One region of the Limnohabitans sp. Rim8 genome, then DNA from elsewhere that is predicted to be linked to it. Evidence: predicted binding sites of a transcription regulator. Region 1 holds the regulator's gene; the other holds the start of a gene.
What was found. Region 1 encodes FNR, which switches genes on or off when oxygen is low (the NO sensors DNR and NnrR bind a similar motif). Its sites were predicted from a motif close to TTGATNNNNATCAA; they were not measured.
Positions count from the first base shown of each region.

Region 1 (7,910 bases):
GCTTGGTAATCACCCCTTGAAGAAACCGCGCCATTTGATCAGCGCCGCCGCCCGTGCCTGCTGGCACGATGAACTCGACATTTTTAGTGGGTTCCCAATTAGATTGGGCTTGAGCGTTGAAACTGAACAAGCAGCTGACCGCCAAGGCAGCTGTGTTGATGAACATCCAGAGACGATTTTTCACAGTAAACTCCTTGGTAATTTATTTGACTCGTTAGTATCGTACTAGAATGATTTGTATCTTGTCGAGTAAAAAATCCGTTCAACAACACTTTTTTATCTTTCATCCATGAAAACCCTCCATGAACTTTTGGCTTTTGGTAATTCTGAGTCTGTTTGTTTGACCGCTGCCAACAGTGCGCCTATGAGTTATTCAGAATTAATGAAACTGAATAACTATGTTCAAAAAGAATTCAACCAAGTTGGTATTGGCCGGAACGATCGTGTGGCGCTCGTTTTACCCAACAGCGCAGAAATGGCGGCCAGTTTTGTGACCGTGGCCTGTTGCTGTACCTCAGCGCCCCTCAACCCCAGCTACCGCGCCGATGAATTCGAGTTTTATCTCAATGACTTGAACGCCAAAGCCTTGGTCGTTGAAAAAGGTTCGAACAGCCCTGCAGTGGAAGTCGCCGCCAAAATGGGTATCGCACTCATCGAACTAGAACCCACACCGACGATGGGCGCTGGCTCTTTCACGTTGAACATGAATGGCCTCTCGCCAAAGGCGGCACAGCACCCTGGTCAAGCTCAGCCTGACGACGTGGCCCTGGTGCTTCACACATCGGGCACCACCTCGCGCCCCAAAATTGTTCCACTGACACACCGCAACGTCACTGCTTCAGCGCAGAACATTGCCCAAAGTACGCGCTTCACCAGTTCCGATCGCGGCTTGAATGTCATGCCCCTCTTCCACATTCACGGCCTGATTGCCGGCATCTTGGCGCCGCTGTCTCAAGGCGGGGAAGTCTTTTGCACCAGCGGGTTCAATGCCTTGAAGTTCTTCAGCCAAATGGACGAAGTCAAGCCCACTTGGTACACCGCAGTGCCCACCATGCACCAAGCTATTTTGTCCAGATCGGCCCACAACAAAGAAATCATTTCAAGGGTGCCACTTCGATTCATTCGTTCATCATCCTCTTCGTTACCGCCGCAGGTTTTGGCAGAGCTCGAAGCCACCTTCAATGCGCCAGTGATCGAAGCTTATGGCATGACCGAGGCGGCCCACCAAATGGCTTGCAATCCGCTGCCGCCTGGACAAAGAAAACCAGGCACCGTCGGCTTGGCTGCAGGCCCCGAAATTGCCATCATGAGTGCAGAGGGTGATTTATTGCCGGTAGGGAGCACTGGCGAAATTGTGATCCGCGGCAGCAACGTCACCCCTGGCTATGAGAACAACAACAAAGCCAACGCGGAAGCCTTCAGCAATGGATGGTTCAGAACGGGTGACCAAGGCGTCTTGGATGCACAGGGCTATGTCAGCATTACAGGCAGACTCAAAGAAATCATCAACCGCGGTGGAGAAAAAATCAGCCCGCGCGAAGTCGACGAAGTTTTGATGGACCATCCTGCTGTTGCACAGGTCGTTTGCTTTGGCATCCCTCATGACAAGTTGGGTGAGGAAGTCGGCGCTGCCGTGGTTCTGCGCGAAGGCATGTCGGCCACTGAAAAAGAACTCCGCGAATACACGGCCACACGTTTGGCCGATTTCAAAGTGCCGCGTAAAGTTTTGCTGATGGAAGAAATTCCCAAAGGGGCTACTGGTAAATTGCAACGCATTGGCATGGCTCAGAAACTCGGATTGGCCTAAACCCATGGAAGCTCAAATCTTTTTAGAACTGGCCCTGACTGGCACGGTTGTTGGGTTCATGGCTGGCTTGTTGGGTTTGGGCGGTGGGTTGATGATGGTTCCAGTGTTGAGTTTTTTACTCGGCAACATGGGCGTCGCTGACGATCTGTCCATCAAAATGGCCATTGTGACGTCCATGTCGACCATTTTGTTCACATCGGTCTCTAGCGTGAGGACCCACCAAAAGTTGGGCGCTGTGCGATGGGACTTGGTCAAAGGTTTAGCGCCTGGCATTGTGCTGGGAAGTGCCATGGCCAGCCTCTGGATTTTTGTAGCTGTAAAAGGCGCCACATTGGCCATTTTGTTTGGTCTGTTTGTCTCTTTTTCTGCCTTTCAAATGTTTTTGGATAAAAAACCAAAACCATCACGTCAAATGCCGGGTTTCGCAGGTCAATTGGGCATGGGTGGTCTGATCGGGCTGCTGTCTGGCTTGGTTGGCGCTGGGGGAGCTTTCGTCAGTGTGCCTTTGATGACCTGGTGCAACGTGGCCATACACAACGCCATTGGCACCAGCGCTGCTTTGGGATTTCCCATTGCACTTGCGAATGTCACCGGCTTTGTCATCAGCGGTATGAAACTGGATAACCTGCCAGACTGGTCACTTGGCTATATTTGGCTACCTGGCATGGTGGTCATTGCATGCTTCAGCGTTTTGACGGCCCCTTTCGGTGCCAGAGCGGCACATCGACTCCCGGTGAAGAAATTGAAAAGGGTGTTTTCTTTCTTCTTGGTGTTTCTTGCGGTCTACATGTTCAACAAAGGCATGAGTGCTACTTGACGGGGTGGTTGGACATGCGTCTCATCCAGTGACGCACCAAGGCGCTTGGTCATGAACCAGCCCCATCCACAAGGTCCAACCGGACACGCTGGTCAAAGCCAACCCCGCTGTGCGCATGCCCCAAGATCCGTCGCCCAGGGTTTGCATGCGCAAAAAAATCCAAGGCCCTGCCCAAAGGCTGATGCTGCTGCCCAGGGCAAACAAGGCCATGGTGGCTGCACCCTCTAGCGGCTGGCTGGTCAGGGCAGCCACCATCAGGGCCGAATAAAGCAAACCGCATGGCATCAAGGCCCACAGCCCGCCCACCATCCACGGTGCAGCGCGCGCCCAGCGGGTGTTGAAGGCACGCACGCGCGCCCACAAACGGCGCGCACCGGCATCCAGCCACACAGGTTGACGGGCTTGCAGCATGAGCAGCAAGCCCAGCACCAAGGCCGTCAGGTGCAGCAAAGTCCAGACGGGGCGAATGGCGGCCGATTGCGTGGTCAGCCACCCTAAGCCCTGTATGCTGGCAGCAGCCAAGGCACCCAAAAGCGCATAGCCACCCAAGCGACCAAATTGGAAGGCCCACATGGCCTGCGCACGTCTTTCTCCAGCGGCTTGGCCCAAGCCCGCACAGGCAGCGCCGCACATGGCCACGCAATGCGGCCCACCGAGAACCCCCATCATCAGGGCCGTGATGGCCAAAGAGCTTTGCATGGTGAATTCAGTTGTAGGTCCATCTGGTCATTGTCAACGATGCCCAGATTGGTCAAACAGGGAGGCTTGTAAGCTCAGATGATTTTGGAAAACCGGTGGCGATTTCGGTCCGCCTGAAGGTAGCGGTCAAACACCATCGCCACGCCCCGCACAAAGAACCACCCTGTTGGTGTCACCTGAATGCCCGTCTCGCTCAGTTGAACCAATCCCTGGGCTTGCAGGTCTTCAAGTTGGCACAACTCTTTGGCAAAGAGCATCTTGAAATCGACCAGCCAAGCCAAGTTGATCGACTCGAATTGCACATGACCCTGACACATCAAGGCCATGATGACCGAGCGGCGAATCAGGTCGTCGCGTGACAGCGCCACCCCCCTGACCACAGGGAAACGGCCCTGGTCTAACGCGTCGACATACTCTTCCATGGTCTTGGCGTTTTGGCTGTAAGTGGAACCGACACGGCCAATCGAGGACATGCCCAAAGCGATCAAATCGCCATCGGCTTGGGTGCTGTAGCCCTGAAAGTTTCGGTGCAAACGACCCTGCCTTTTCGCCACCGCCAATGGGTCATCTGGCAAGGCGAAGTGGTCCATGCCGATATAGATGTAGCCCACCTCGGTCAAGGCATCGAGCGAGCGCGACAACATGGCCACCTTGGCGCCACCCACCGGCAAGTCTTGCGCGTGTATGCGTCTTTGCGGCTTGAAACGATCCGGCAAATGCGCGTAAGCGTAGAGTGCGATTCGGTCAGGCCTGAGACTTTTGATTTGTGCCAATGTCCGGTCAAAAGACGCGGGAGTTTGCAAGGGCAAACCGTATATCAGGTCCACATTGACCGATTCAAAACCCAATCTGCGTGAGGCTTCAACCAGCTGGAAAACTTGCTCGGCCGGTTGAATTCGGTGCACCGCTTTTTGTACGGCAGGGTCAAAGTCCTGAACGCCAAAACTCAGGCGGTTAAAGCCCAACTCGGCCAACACAGCCAAACGGCCCTCATCCACGGTACGCGGATCGACTTCAACCGAGTATTCACCCCCGGGAACAAAAGCAAAGTGCGCCCGCAACATGGCCATGAGTTGACGCAGTTCCTCGTCGCTCATGAAGGTGGGCGTGCCCCCACCCAGGTGCAATTGGCTCACCGGCTGACCAAGCCCCAGATGTTGGCTGTGCAGGATCACCTCTTTCGTGAGGTATCGCAGATACGTGGCTGCCCGGTCTTTGTGTTGGGTGATGATTTTGTTGCAAGCACAGTAATAACAAAGCGATTCACAAAACGGAATGTGAACGTACAAGGACAAGGGCGACTGCTGCCCCACACGGCCGCAATGGCGTTGCTGCAAAACCTGGATGTAATCGGCCTGGCCAAATGCCTCTACAAATCGGTCAGCAGAGGGGTAAGAGGTGTATCGCGGTCCAGATACATCAAAGCGTGTCAACAATTCAGGCGTGATGACGGACATGTGTCTGCCCCTTGGTAAAACGTGTGCCAAACAATGTCACGACTTTGCCTTTCAGACCCAGCCCAAGTATTGACCCAAATCAAACAAGCTACCGGTTTCCGATGATTTCCAGTCCATATCGGGTACAGGCTGAACATACGTCAATTTTTGGCCTTAAGCTCAAGACTTGATCCAGAGCAAATTCATTTTTTTACATTGGATAAAACATGAATCCACAAGCCATCAAAGTCGCCTGCTCCAACTGCAACTTGCGCGAGTTGTGCATGCCCATGGGCCTGAATGACCATGACTTGAACCGACTAGACGACTTGGTCGCCGTTCGGCGAAAGGTCAAAAGAGGCACCACCTTGTTCACCAACGGCGACAAGTTCACTTCTTTGTATGCGATTCGCACTGGATTTTTCAAAACCTGCCTGGCCACCGAAGACGGGCACGACCAGGTCACGGGTTTCCAGATGGCGGGCGAAATCATAGGCCTTGACGGCATCGTGAACGACCAGCACAGCTGCGACGCGGTGGCCCTGGAGGACGCAGAGGTCTGTGTGATGCCTTTTGATCGGATCGAGGAAATTTCTCGCGAAGTGACTGCTCTGCAACACCATGTGCACAAAATCATGAGCCGTGAAATCGTGCGCGAGCACGGCGTGATGCTGCTTTTAGGCAGCATGCGTGCGGAGGAGCGCTTGGCTGCTTTCTTGTTGAACTTGGTCCAACGCCTGCATGCACGGGGTTTCTCGCAGTCTGAGCTGGTCCTGCGCATGACGCGTGAAGAAATCGGGAGCTACTTGGGCCTGAAGCTTGAGACCGTGAGTCGCACTTTTTCAAAATTTGTCGACGACGGATTGGTCGAAGTAAAACAACGCCACGTCCGCATCCTAGACAGCGATGGTCTGCAACGGTTGGTCAACCACAACGCCTGCAACTGAAATATTCAAGCTGGGTTGAGGCCCTGGACCACCAAACTTCAAGGTTTGGTGGGCTCAGATGAAGACTCAGCAGGCTCAGGCAACTCACCCGTCGCGGCATGGTTGCGTCCTTGCATGGCAGGCGCATGGGTGATGCCTTGGCGCTCTTGCATCGCCGTCCGCGGCGTGACCGTGATCACAGGGTCAGGGTGGCTCACCGCAATGTAGAGCGTTGTAAACCCGGCCACCACCACCACCGCGGGGCCCGCAAACACCATCCAGACCAGGCCAAATCGCCACCATGGCAGTCCATCTTGGGGGTTCTTCATTGCATGGATCATGCTTGTCTTTCCAAAAAAGTCATTCAACGGGGAACCAAAAACACGGTTTTTTCACTCAAAAAACCGGCCGATTGGCCATCTGGCCAGGTCGCCTGAATGCGAAAATCAATCGGGTGCGAACCTGGTGCTGCAGCCTCATAGGGCATTTGCAAACGGACAGAGACCCAGCGCGATTCGGTTGCCGCTACTTGCACGCCCGTTTCACTGACCAGACTCAGGCCCAGCAAGCCGTCGACCTGTAGGTCGAACGTCAATTTTTGCTCTGCCGCGTTCATGATTTGCAGACGGTACACGTTCTCCATCTTGCCGCCTGCCACGATACGAGCCATGGTGGCGCGATCGCGCTCAATGTCCACCTTGAACGGCAAGCGCAACCACAAAGACGCACCAACGCTGATGATGATGGCCCACAACACAGCGGTGTAAATGAGCACACGAGGCCGAAAAATTCGCCGAACCGTTTGTCCCCAAGTCCAACCATGGTCAAGCGCGTTTTGTGTCGAAAACTTGACCAAGCCACGCGGATAGCCCACCTTGTCCATGACCGTGTCGCACACATCCACACAAGCGCCGCAGCCTATGCACTCGTACTGCAAGCCTTTGCGAATGTCGATGCCCGTGGGGCAGACCTGAACGCACAAAGTACAGTCCACACAAGAGCCCAGCCCGAGGGCTGTGGGGTCTGCCTTCTTGGAGCGGGCACCACGCGGCTCGCCACGCGCCTCGTCGTAAGTGACGATCAAAGTGTCCTTGTCGAACATGGCGCTTTGAAAGCGTGCATAAGGGCACATGTATTTGCAGACTTGCTCGCGCATGAATCCAGCGTTGCCATAGGTGGCCAAGCTGTAAAAAAGAATCCAGAAAATTTCCCAAGGGCCAAAACCCAAGGACAGGATCGACGCGGTCAAATCGCGTATCGGCGTGAAGTAGCCGACAAAGCTGAAACCTGTCCACAAAGACAGCGACAGCCAAACCGCTTGTTTACCGCTTTTGCGCGACAGCTTGTTGAAGCTCATGGGCGCCGCGTCCAAACGTTGACGGGCTGAGCGGTCGCCCTCAAACTGGCGCTCGACCCACATGAAGACCTCGCTGTAAACGGTTTGTGGGCATGCAAAGCCACACCACAACCGCCCAGCCACTGCCGTGAACAAAAACAACGACAGCGCTGAGATGACCAGCAAAGCGGTCAGGTAAATAAAGTCCTGCGGGTAGAGCACCAAACCAAAAATATAAAAGCGGCGCGCACCCAGATCAAACAAAACCGCCTGTCGCTGACCCCACTCCAGCCATGGCAAACCATAAAAAACCAATTGCGTGACGAACACGGTGAACCAACGCCAACGCGCAAACATGCCTTGCACGCTGCGGGGGTAAATTTTTTGCTGCGCTTGGTACAAAGACACCATCTCCCCTTCGACTGGCAAAGGCGCGATGGGAATGACACCGCGGGAGGATGGTTTATCGGAAGTAGGCAACGTGCAAACCTTGGATCAGTTTTTGCAGCGGACACGGCCTGCTGCAATGGCTGTCATCACTTGGTGACTTTGGCCACGGCGTTGTTGGACAAACTCCAGACATACGCCGCGAGGACATGGATCTGGCCTTCGGTCAGCTTATCGGCCTGTGCGGGCATCTGATTGAGCTTGCCGTTGTTGATGATGTTCACGATGGCGTTCTCTCCCCAGCCGTGCAACCAGATGTCGTCGGTCAGGTTGGGTGCGCCCATGGCTTGATTGCCCTTACCGTCCATGCCGTGGCAAGCGGCACAGACCCCGAATTTGGACTTGCCCAGCGATGCACGCAAGGAGTCGTGTGGGCTGCCCGACATGCTCAGCACGTAGTGCGCCAAGTTGCGCACGTCTTCGGGCGTGCCCACGGCTGCGG
Region 1 covers NZ_CALPTI020000008.1:78,966-86,875, reverse strand. The annotation lists gene Q1M54_RS07735 (tripartite tricarboxylate transporter substrate-binding protein) at 1-166, opposite strand, end outside; gene Q1M54_RS07730 (acyl--CoA ligase) at 290-1,807, shown strand; gene Q1M54_RS07725 (sulfite exporter TauE/SafE family protein) at 1,812-2,624, shown strand; gene Q1M54_RS07720 (sulfite exporter TauE/SafE family protein) at 2,646-3,323, opposite strand; gene hemN (oxygen-independent coproporphyrinogen III oxidase) at 3,398-4,780, opposite strand; gene fnr (fumarate/nitrate reduction transcriptional regulator Fnr) at 4,987-5,706, shown strand; gene Q1M54_RS07705 (nitrogen fixation protein FixH) at 5,745-6,026, opposite strand; gene ccoG (cytochrome c oxidase accessory protein CcoG) at 6,050-7,432, opposite strand; gene ccoP (cytochrome-c oxidase, cbb3-type subunit III) at 7,558-7,910, opposite strand, start outside.

Region 2 (7,910 bases), on a different contig from region 1:
CTTGGTGCACCGTGAAGGGTTCACCAAAGCTGACACCGCCATCGCTGCTGCGCAGCATGCGCACAAAGCCGGTGAAGCGCTTGGCCAGCGGCATGGTGTAACTGATCACCACCCAGCCGTTCGGACCAAAAGCAATTTTGGGGCGGCTTTCGCCATCGGCGGCGACCGGGTCTTGGCCGGTGTTCAAGATGCGCGGTTCGCTCCATTGCACAGGACCGCCCAAAGCAGGACGATCTAATGACGTTGTCTGCACAAAGAGCTGCGCCTGTGCATTGATCCCCACCACCCACAAGCGACCATCGGGCGCAATGGCCGCGCCCGTGGCCAGCTGGGGGCGCTGGTGGCGGGCATGACCCGCCGATGCGCTGGCGTCTTGCGCCATGGCCTGTGGCATCGATGCAATGCACCAGATCGTCAGGGCGCAGAGCCAAAGCTGCCAATGAATGGACCCACGATGAAGGGGCCAACGAAAGTGTGTCCATTGCTTCATCGGCCACCCCACGACTTGTTCAAGCCCACCATGATGCTGCGCGGCGCACCTGCGGCATAGGTGTTCTGGGTGTCGGGGTTGTAGGCGCCCCTGCCCGGGATGAACCGGCTGGCCGCATTGTCCGAATAGTTTTTGTCGGTCAAGTTACGTACCTGGCCCCAGACTTCCCAGCCGCCCTGCAGCTTGTGGCTCATCGTCAGGTTGAGCAAGGTGTGGCCTGCGTAGCGCACCGTGTTGGCGTTGTTCATCCAGGAGCTGCCTTGTTTCACCACGTTCAATGCCAGTCGAGATGTTGGCGTGAAATTCCAAGCCACTTGGGCGTTGAGGGTGTGGTTCGGGGCCTGGGGCATGCCCTTGCCCGAATAGTCTTCGATGGCACCCGCGGCATCGCTCAGGCGGTAATCCACATACGTGTGCTCTGCCCAAGTCGATCCCATGCGCCAGTCCCATGAGCGCAGTTGTTGGTTCAGGCTCAATTCAAAACCACGGCTGCGGGTGTCACCCGCATTTTTGTTAAAGCTGTTGCCCACCTCTGGCGTGTAAGACACGATGGTGTCCTTGCCACTGAGTTGGTACAGCGCCGAGTCGATGCGAACGCCGGAGCCCAAGACAGCACGCCAGCCGAGTTCAATGTTGTCGTAAGTGGCGGGCTTCAATTCAGGAATGGCGGTGCGGCCATAGAGCTGGCTGACTTCCGGTGGTGTAAAGCCCAGGCTCAGGTTGCTGTAAAGACTGCTGCTGGCGCTCAGGGCATAGGTGGCGCCCAGTTTGGGGCTGAATTGGCCGAAGTTTCGCACCTCATTGGGTGCTCCAAAGTTGGCACCGGGCGTCAGGTTGTTTTTGAAATCGTAGCGAATGCTGTCGTATCGCCCGCCTGCAACCACCCGAATTTTCTCGCTCGGGCTGAATTCCAGCTGCGCAAATGCGGCATCGTTGGCGATGCCCACACCGTAGTTGCGTACGCCATTGGGGTTGTTGACACTGTTGAGGCTATAACCCGTGTAACGCCCTGTGGGCACATCGCGCACGATGGCCAGGTTGTCAGAGACAAAGTCATTCTGACTGCGGTCGATGTAAACACCTGTCACCAGCCGTGCCCGCAGGCTGTCCAGTTTCTGCGTGTGTTTGATGTCCACGCCCAGCGATTGGACGTGGTTGTTGTTGATCGTACCTCTGCAGCTGGCCCCTTGACATCCGGTGATGGTGTAGTTGGGTAGCTGGGCGTGGTCGTTGTTGCGGGCAAACAGCGTGACGGTGGTCAGGCCGCCACGGGTGGTTTCGCCTTCCCAGGCCACGTTGGCGCGTGTGGTCTTGTCCTTGCGCCAGGTGAAGGTGTTGATGCTCTTGCCGGGGTGGGTGCGAAAGTCGTTTTCAAACAAACTGCCAGGGGTGTCGGAGTCCAGGTTCGTGTGTACCAAGGAAGCCCGCATCCATGAAGTGGCGCTCAGGTTGTAGTCGCCGCGCAAAGAGAAAGAGTCTTTGGTGCCACCACTGTGTTGCTGCCAATTGAGGCTGTCACGCTGAGAGCTGTAATGCGAAAACCGCAGACCCAGATCACCCCAGGTGTTGCTGGCACCCGAATCGATCCGGGTGAAGCCGTCGGTGTTGTCATGGCGAATGCCCATGTAGCCCGTTGGGGTGAGAGATGAACGCTGGGTCAGAAAGTTGACCGCGCCCCCCACCGCATTGCTGCCATACAGAGAAGATGCGGCGCCTTTGACCACTTCGACGCCACTGGCGCCGTTGGTGTTGATGGTGTTGAGCGCGTTGTGGTTGAACACGCCCAAAGGCCGAATTGGGATGCCGTCTTCCAGGTACTGGTAAACCGACTGGGTGCTGATGGGTTGACGAATGCCCATGCTGTGTTGTTCGTTGCCCAGGTCGTTCCAGAACACGCCTGGAATGCGGTTGATGATCTCGCCCATGGTTTTGGGCTTATCCGCATCCCATTCGGCACGACTGACAGAGCCGATGGACACAGGGGTTTCAGACAGTTTGGTTTCTGAACGGGAGCCCGACACCACGATGGTGTCCAGCGCTTTGGTGGTTTGGGCCACTGCATGGCTGTTCAGGCTGGCGAACAGGCCAAGCATGGCCAAAGACAAAGGAGAAAGTGCAAGGGAAATTTTCATGACAAGTTTTCAATCGATCGGACCCCATCAGCCGTTCAGGCCAAAGGCATTGACACGTACCGAGCACCAAACGGTGTTCAACACGTTGTGGAATGGATCAATTCAAAACAGGTGGCCCGCGAGAGGGCAAAGGCGGGGCCGTGCTTGCGATCAGCACAGCCTCTGACAGACGCTGAACAATGAGCGCGAGTGCATTGGGCACATGGGCCAGATCGGCCAACGTGGGCGGCGGTAAGGCGGGCGTGGCGTGAGCGCACAGCGGGCAGTCCATGCTGCTGCGCACTTGGGTTTCACTCTCCTCGCCCTGCACCACCAATTTCATGATGCCCATGCTGGAGCAAACCACTTCCATGGTTTTGGGCTGCAGCGTTGAAGCCAAAACCGAGACGCCCACAAACAGCACGTACCAGGCCAGCACAAGGCGGGCCAGGCGGTGCAGTGGGGCAGAAGTCCAAGTCATGGGCTGATCAAGAGGGTATCAAGCAGTGAATGGGCAATCAGTGCTTGTGCTTGTGGCCTTCGCCGTGCTTCATGGTCGGTGCGGCGGCGCTGCGAGCGGGCACTTTCAGCTCCACCGACTGGCGTTTGCCATCCTTGCCTTCGACCACCAGGGTCACGGGCACGGTGTCACCGTCTTTCACTTGGCCCTTCAGGTCCATCAGCATGACGTGGTAACCGCCCGGCTTGAGGTCGACGGCTTTGCCTGCTGGCAAATCCAAGTTGGGCACAGCACGCATGCGCATCACGCCGCCGTCCATGGCCATTTCATGCACTTCGACCACACCCGCCACAGGCGATTGGGCCGAGACCAGTTTGGCGTCTTGCGCCGATTGCAGCTGCATGAAGGCGCCAGTGGCCTTTTGCTGGGGCACGGTGGCGCGCACCCAAGCGTCTTTCACGGTCACTTGGGCTTGGGCAGCCAGGGACACGGTCATGGCCAAAACAAGGGCAGACACAGACAAAGCGGAACGGGACATGGATCACTCCTGAAGGCTATCGAACGATGAAGAGAAAGTGCGTACGGCAAACCCCATCAAGCGGGGTGCACAGGCACAGGGGGATGCCGAAACCGACTCAGCCCCGGCGCGTCAGCGCATCAAGGGGCGGTGTTTCAGGCGAAAAAGAAGGGGGGTGCGCGGGCTTGCCAGGGTTGACCCAGCAAACTGGCCAGCCGAGCCGCAAGCAGAGGCTGCAGAACATGGGACAAATGACCCGTTGGCAACTCGGCCAGCACGTCGGCCATTGGGGGCGCAATCAGGGGCAAGCAGGCGGGGCAGTCGAGCGCGGTGTGTGCCCTCGTCCCATCCACATCGTCACCTGCAGCATCCAGCGGCACCAGTTTCACGCCGCCCATGGCGCTGCAAACCAGGTGAACAGCTTCAGGCTTGACCAGCGGCGAAGCCACGGCCGCCCCGACAAACAACGCAAACCACACCAGCACGAAGCGGGTGAGGTGGTGGGCGTTGCGCAGGGGTTGCAGGCTGAACATGGCGCGAATTATGGCACCGAAGGCTCACGCTGTATGGCCGTTGCCGTCAAAAGCACCGGATGGACCTGACAAGCATCTTGGTGACTCTTTGGCCCGGGGCCATGGGCTAATCTTGGGTCTTTGTCACGCAACTGGAGACCCCCATGCTCACACTCTGCGGCTTTGCAGCCAGCAATTACCACAACAAAGTCAAACTGGCCCTGCTTGAAAAAGGCGTGCCTTTTGAAGAAGAGATCGCTTGGGTGGGTGAGACCGATCCCTCGGCCAGCCCCTTGGGCAAAGTGCCGTACTTCAAGATGCCAGAGGGCGCCATGTGCGAGTCGGCCGTGATGCTGGAATACATCGAGCAAAAGTACCCGCAAAACCCCTTGATCCCTGCCGACCCTTTTGCGGCTGCCAAAGTGCGCGAATTGGCCCTGTTTCTGGACTTGCATCTGGAGCTGGTCGCGCGCAACCTGTACCCCGAAGCCTTTTTTGGCGGCAAGGTGAGCGACTCGGTGAAAGAGAAAATTGGTGCGCAACTCGAAAAGAACGTGGCCGCCTTTGCCAAGTTGGTCAAGTTCTCGCCATTCATTGCCGGCGACAGCCTGACCTTGGCCGATTGCGCCGCCGTGACGCACCTGCCCTTGGTTTCGGGCGCCACCAAGTTGGTTTATGGCAAAGACTTTTTGGCCGAGCTGCCTGTGCGCGATTACCTCAAGATGATGGGCGAACGCCCCCACATGCAAAAAGTCAATGCGGACCGCAAAGCCAACATGGAATTGATGATGTCGCGCATGAAAGCCAAAAACTGAGTCTGTGCGCTTGAGCACTTGAAACAAATCAACCCCGTCCCATGGTCGATGCCATGCGGCTATCGGGGTTGACCCACATCAATACCGCGTCACCCCAGGCGCCTAGGATGAAGCCATGACTTCATCCAGTACCCCCAGCCTCTCCTTCCACCGCGAGCGCCTTTTGCACGAGCGTACGCAACTGTTGCAGCGCATCGCCGAGCAGCGCGGCGGCTTGGTCTCGCGCGCTGACATGGCCGCCGACCACTTTGACAACAGCTTCCAGTCGCGCGCCCAGATCCGGACTGAGCGACAAACCGAGTTCGCCATCAACGAACACGAAACCGCCGAACTGGGAGACATCGAAGCCGCAATGGAACGCGTGGATGCGGGCACCTATGGCCAGTGCACCGACTGCGGCGTGACCATTCCACCTGCACGCCTGAGCGCCTACCCCACCGCCAAACGCTGCATCGATTGCCAGACTTTGGCCGAGCAGCGCCGGTGATGTTTTAACCAAGGATTTTCATGAGCACTTTTCACGCGGTGGTCTGGCTGGACCACCAAGAAGCCCATGTGGTCATGTTTGACCGTGAGCACATTCAAGCCCAGCGCATCCCATCGCGCAGCCACCACAAACACCAAGGCAAGGCCGATGACACGGCTGCGTTTTACGCCGAGGTGGCCAAAGCGCTGGCTGGCGCACGCGAAGTGCTGTTGACGGGCCCAGGCTTGGCGCGCAACGAATTCCGAGATTGGTGTGCCCGCCACCATAAAAGCATTGCAGCGGGAGTGGTCGACAGCATCGTCAGCGATCACCCTTCGGACGCACAATTGGTGGCCATGGCCAAGCAGTACTTCAAGAAATTTGACACGATGGCGGCAGACCCCTCTCAGGCCTGAGCGCTTGTTGCAGCCCGGTCCAAGTTGATGCGTGGATTCGGGTTCTTCCGGCTGCCCCTGAGCCTGACGGGCTGATATGCTTTCGGGCATGCACAGCCTTTTTCATTTCGCATTTCATGTCACCGACTTGGACGAAGCCCGTCGCTTTTATGGCGGCGTTCTGGGTTGCCAGGAGGGGCGATCCACATCCACTTGGGTGGATTTTGACTTTTTCACGCACCAAATTTCTTTGCATTTGGGTGAGCCCTTCAAGACCACTTTGACGGGCCATGTGGGCGAGCATTTGGTGCCCATGCCGCACTTTGGTCTGGTTTTGCAAAAAGACGACTGGCAGCATCTGGCCGATCGCTTGCAAGCGGTCCACATGGCCTTTGTGGTGCCGCCGCATTTGCGTTTTGAGGGTCAGCCGGGTGAGCAATGGACCATGTTTTTCATGGACCCGTTTGGCAATCCGATTGAGGTCAAGGGTTTCGCCAACTTGGACACGGTCTACAACACCTGACAGCGCCTCAACTCAACGTGGAGTGACTTCGCGCATGTCAGTTGTCCCCAAAGCTTTGGGATTCAACAAGGGCACATCTTTCTTGGCGCGAGGCCTGCCAATCGGGCTGGACGATTGGCCTCTTTGTGTGGCCGCCATGTCCTCTTCGCTGGGGTATTGGCCCAGCACCCAGTAGTCAAAGACCCGCCGTGCAATGGGCGCAGCAGACGCAGCGCCAAAGCCAGCGTTTTCCACGATCACGGCCACCGCAATCGTCGGAGATTCGGCCGGTGCATAGGCCATGTACAGCGCATGGTCACGTTGGTATTCCGACAACTTGGCTGCGTCGTATCTGTCTTTTTGCCCAATCGTCACCGCTTGCGCCGTGCCGGTTTTACCGGCGCTGGTGTAGCCTGCACCCGCAAACACACGGGCCGAGGTGCCCGAGGTCACCACGCCCACCAAACCTTTGTGCACCACATCCAGGTGCTCGGGTTTGTAGCCCAAATCCCGTGGTGCTTGCGCGCCCACTTGGGCTTGCGCATGGGTCAGGGCGTCTTGCGTGGCGGTGACCACGCGCGGGTGGAACTGCAGGCCCCGGTTGGCCAAAGTGGCCGTTGCCGAGGCCAGTTGCAACATGGTGAAGGTGTTGTAGCCCTGGCCAATGCCCAGTGAGATGGTTTCGCCGCCAAACCATTTCTTTTGCTCTGGTTTCTTGAAGTAATTGCGTTTCCATTCGGTGCTGGGCAAGATGCCGCGCACTTCGCCGGGCAAGTCGATGCCCGTGTGTTGCCCAAACCACAGGGGCTTCATGAAGTCATGGATGGCGTCCACCCCCATGTCGTTGGCCAATGAGTAGTAATAGACGTTGCTCGACGACACGATGGAGCGCACCATGTCCACCGCACCCAAGCCATGGTCACCGTGGCTGCGAAAGGTGTGACCACCGTAGGTCCATGAACCCGAATCCTGGGTGATGGCGCTGGGAGTGCGCTTGCCACTGGCCAAAGCGGCCAGCGCCATGAAGGGTTTGTAGGTGGAGCCCGGCGGGTAGGTTCCGCGCAAGGCGCGGTTGAGCAAGGGCTTGTCGATCGAGCCGTTCAGCATTTGCCAGTTTTCTACGTCAATGCCATCGACGAACCAATTAGGGTCGAAGGTGGGTTTGCTCACAAACGCCAGCACCTCACCGGTCCGTGGGTCCAGCGCGACCAAGGCACCTCGGCGATTGCCGAACAGGTCCTCCGTCATTTTTTGCAACTGGATGTCGATCGACAAGACCACGTTTTGACCCGGCGTCGCGGGCCGGTTGGAGAGGCTGCGAATGGCCCGACCACCGGCAGATGTTTCTACTTGGTTGACGCCCGTGATGCCATGCAATTCACGCTCGTAGCGCTGTTCAACGCCCAGCTTGCCGATGTATTCGGTCCCTCGGTAGTTGCCGATGTCGTCGTTTTCTTCCAGCATCTCTTTGTCGCGCTGGTTGATCCGGCCGATGTAGCCGATCACATGGCTTGCCAACTCGCCATAGGGATATTGCCTGAACAAGCGGGCTTTGATTTCAACCCCAGGAAACCGGTAGCTTTGGGCGCTGAAGCGGGCGACCTCTTCGTCACTCAGACGGTTGCGAATCGGCAAGGAGTCA
Region 2 covers NZ_CALPTI020000001.1:78,721-86,630, reverse strand. The annotation lists gene Q1M54_RS00435 (hypothetical protein) at 1-394, opposite strand, end outside; gene Q1M54_RS00430 (TonB-dependent receptor) at 487-2,622, opposite strand; gene Q1M54_RS00425 (DUF2946 family protein) at 2,720-3,082, opposite strand; gene Q1M54_RS00420 (copper chaperone PCu(A)C) at 3,120-3,599, opposite strand; gene Q1M54_RS00415 (DUF2946 domain-containing protein) at 3,734-4,111, opposite strand; gene Q1M54_RS00410 (glutathione S-transferase) at 4,255-4,905, shown strand; gene Q1M54_RS00405 (TraR/DksA C4-type zinc finger protein) at 5,021-5,392, shown strand; gene Q1M54_RS00400 (hypothetical protein) at 5,413-5,787, shown strand; gene Q1M54_RS00395 (VOC family protein) at 5,876-6,289, shown strand; gene mrdA (penicillin-binding protein 2) at 6,302-7,910, opposite strand, start outside.
Region 2: the regulator FNR is predicted to act here: its motif matches at 4,974-4,987, upstream of Q1M54_RS00405 (TraR/DksA C4-type zinc finger protein).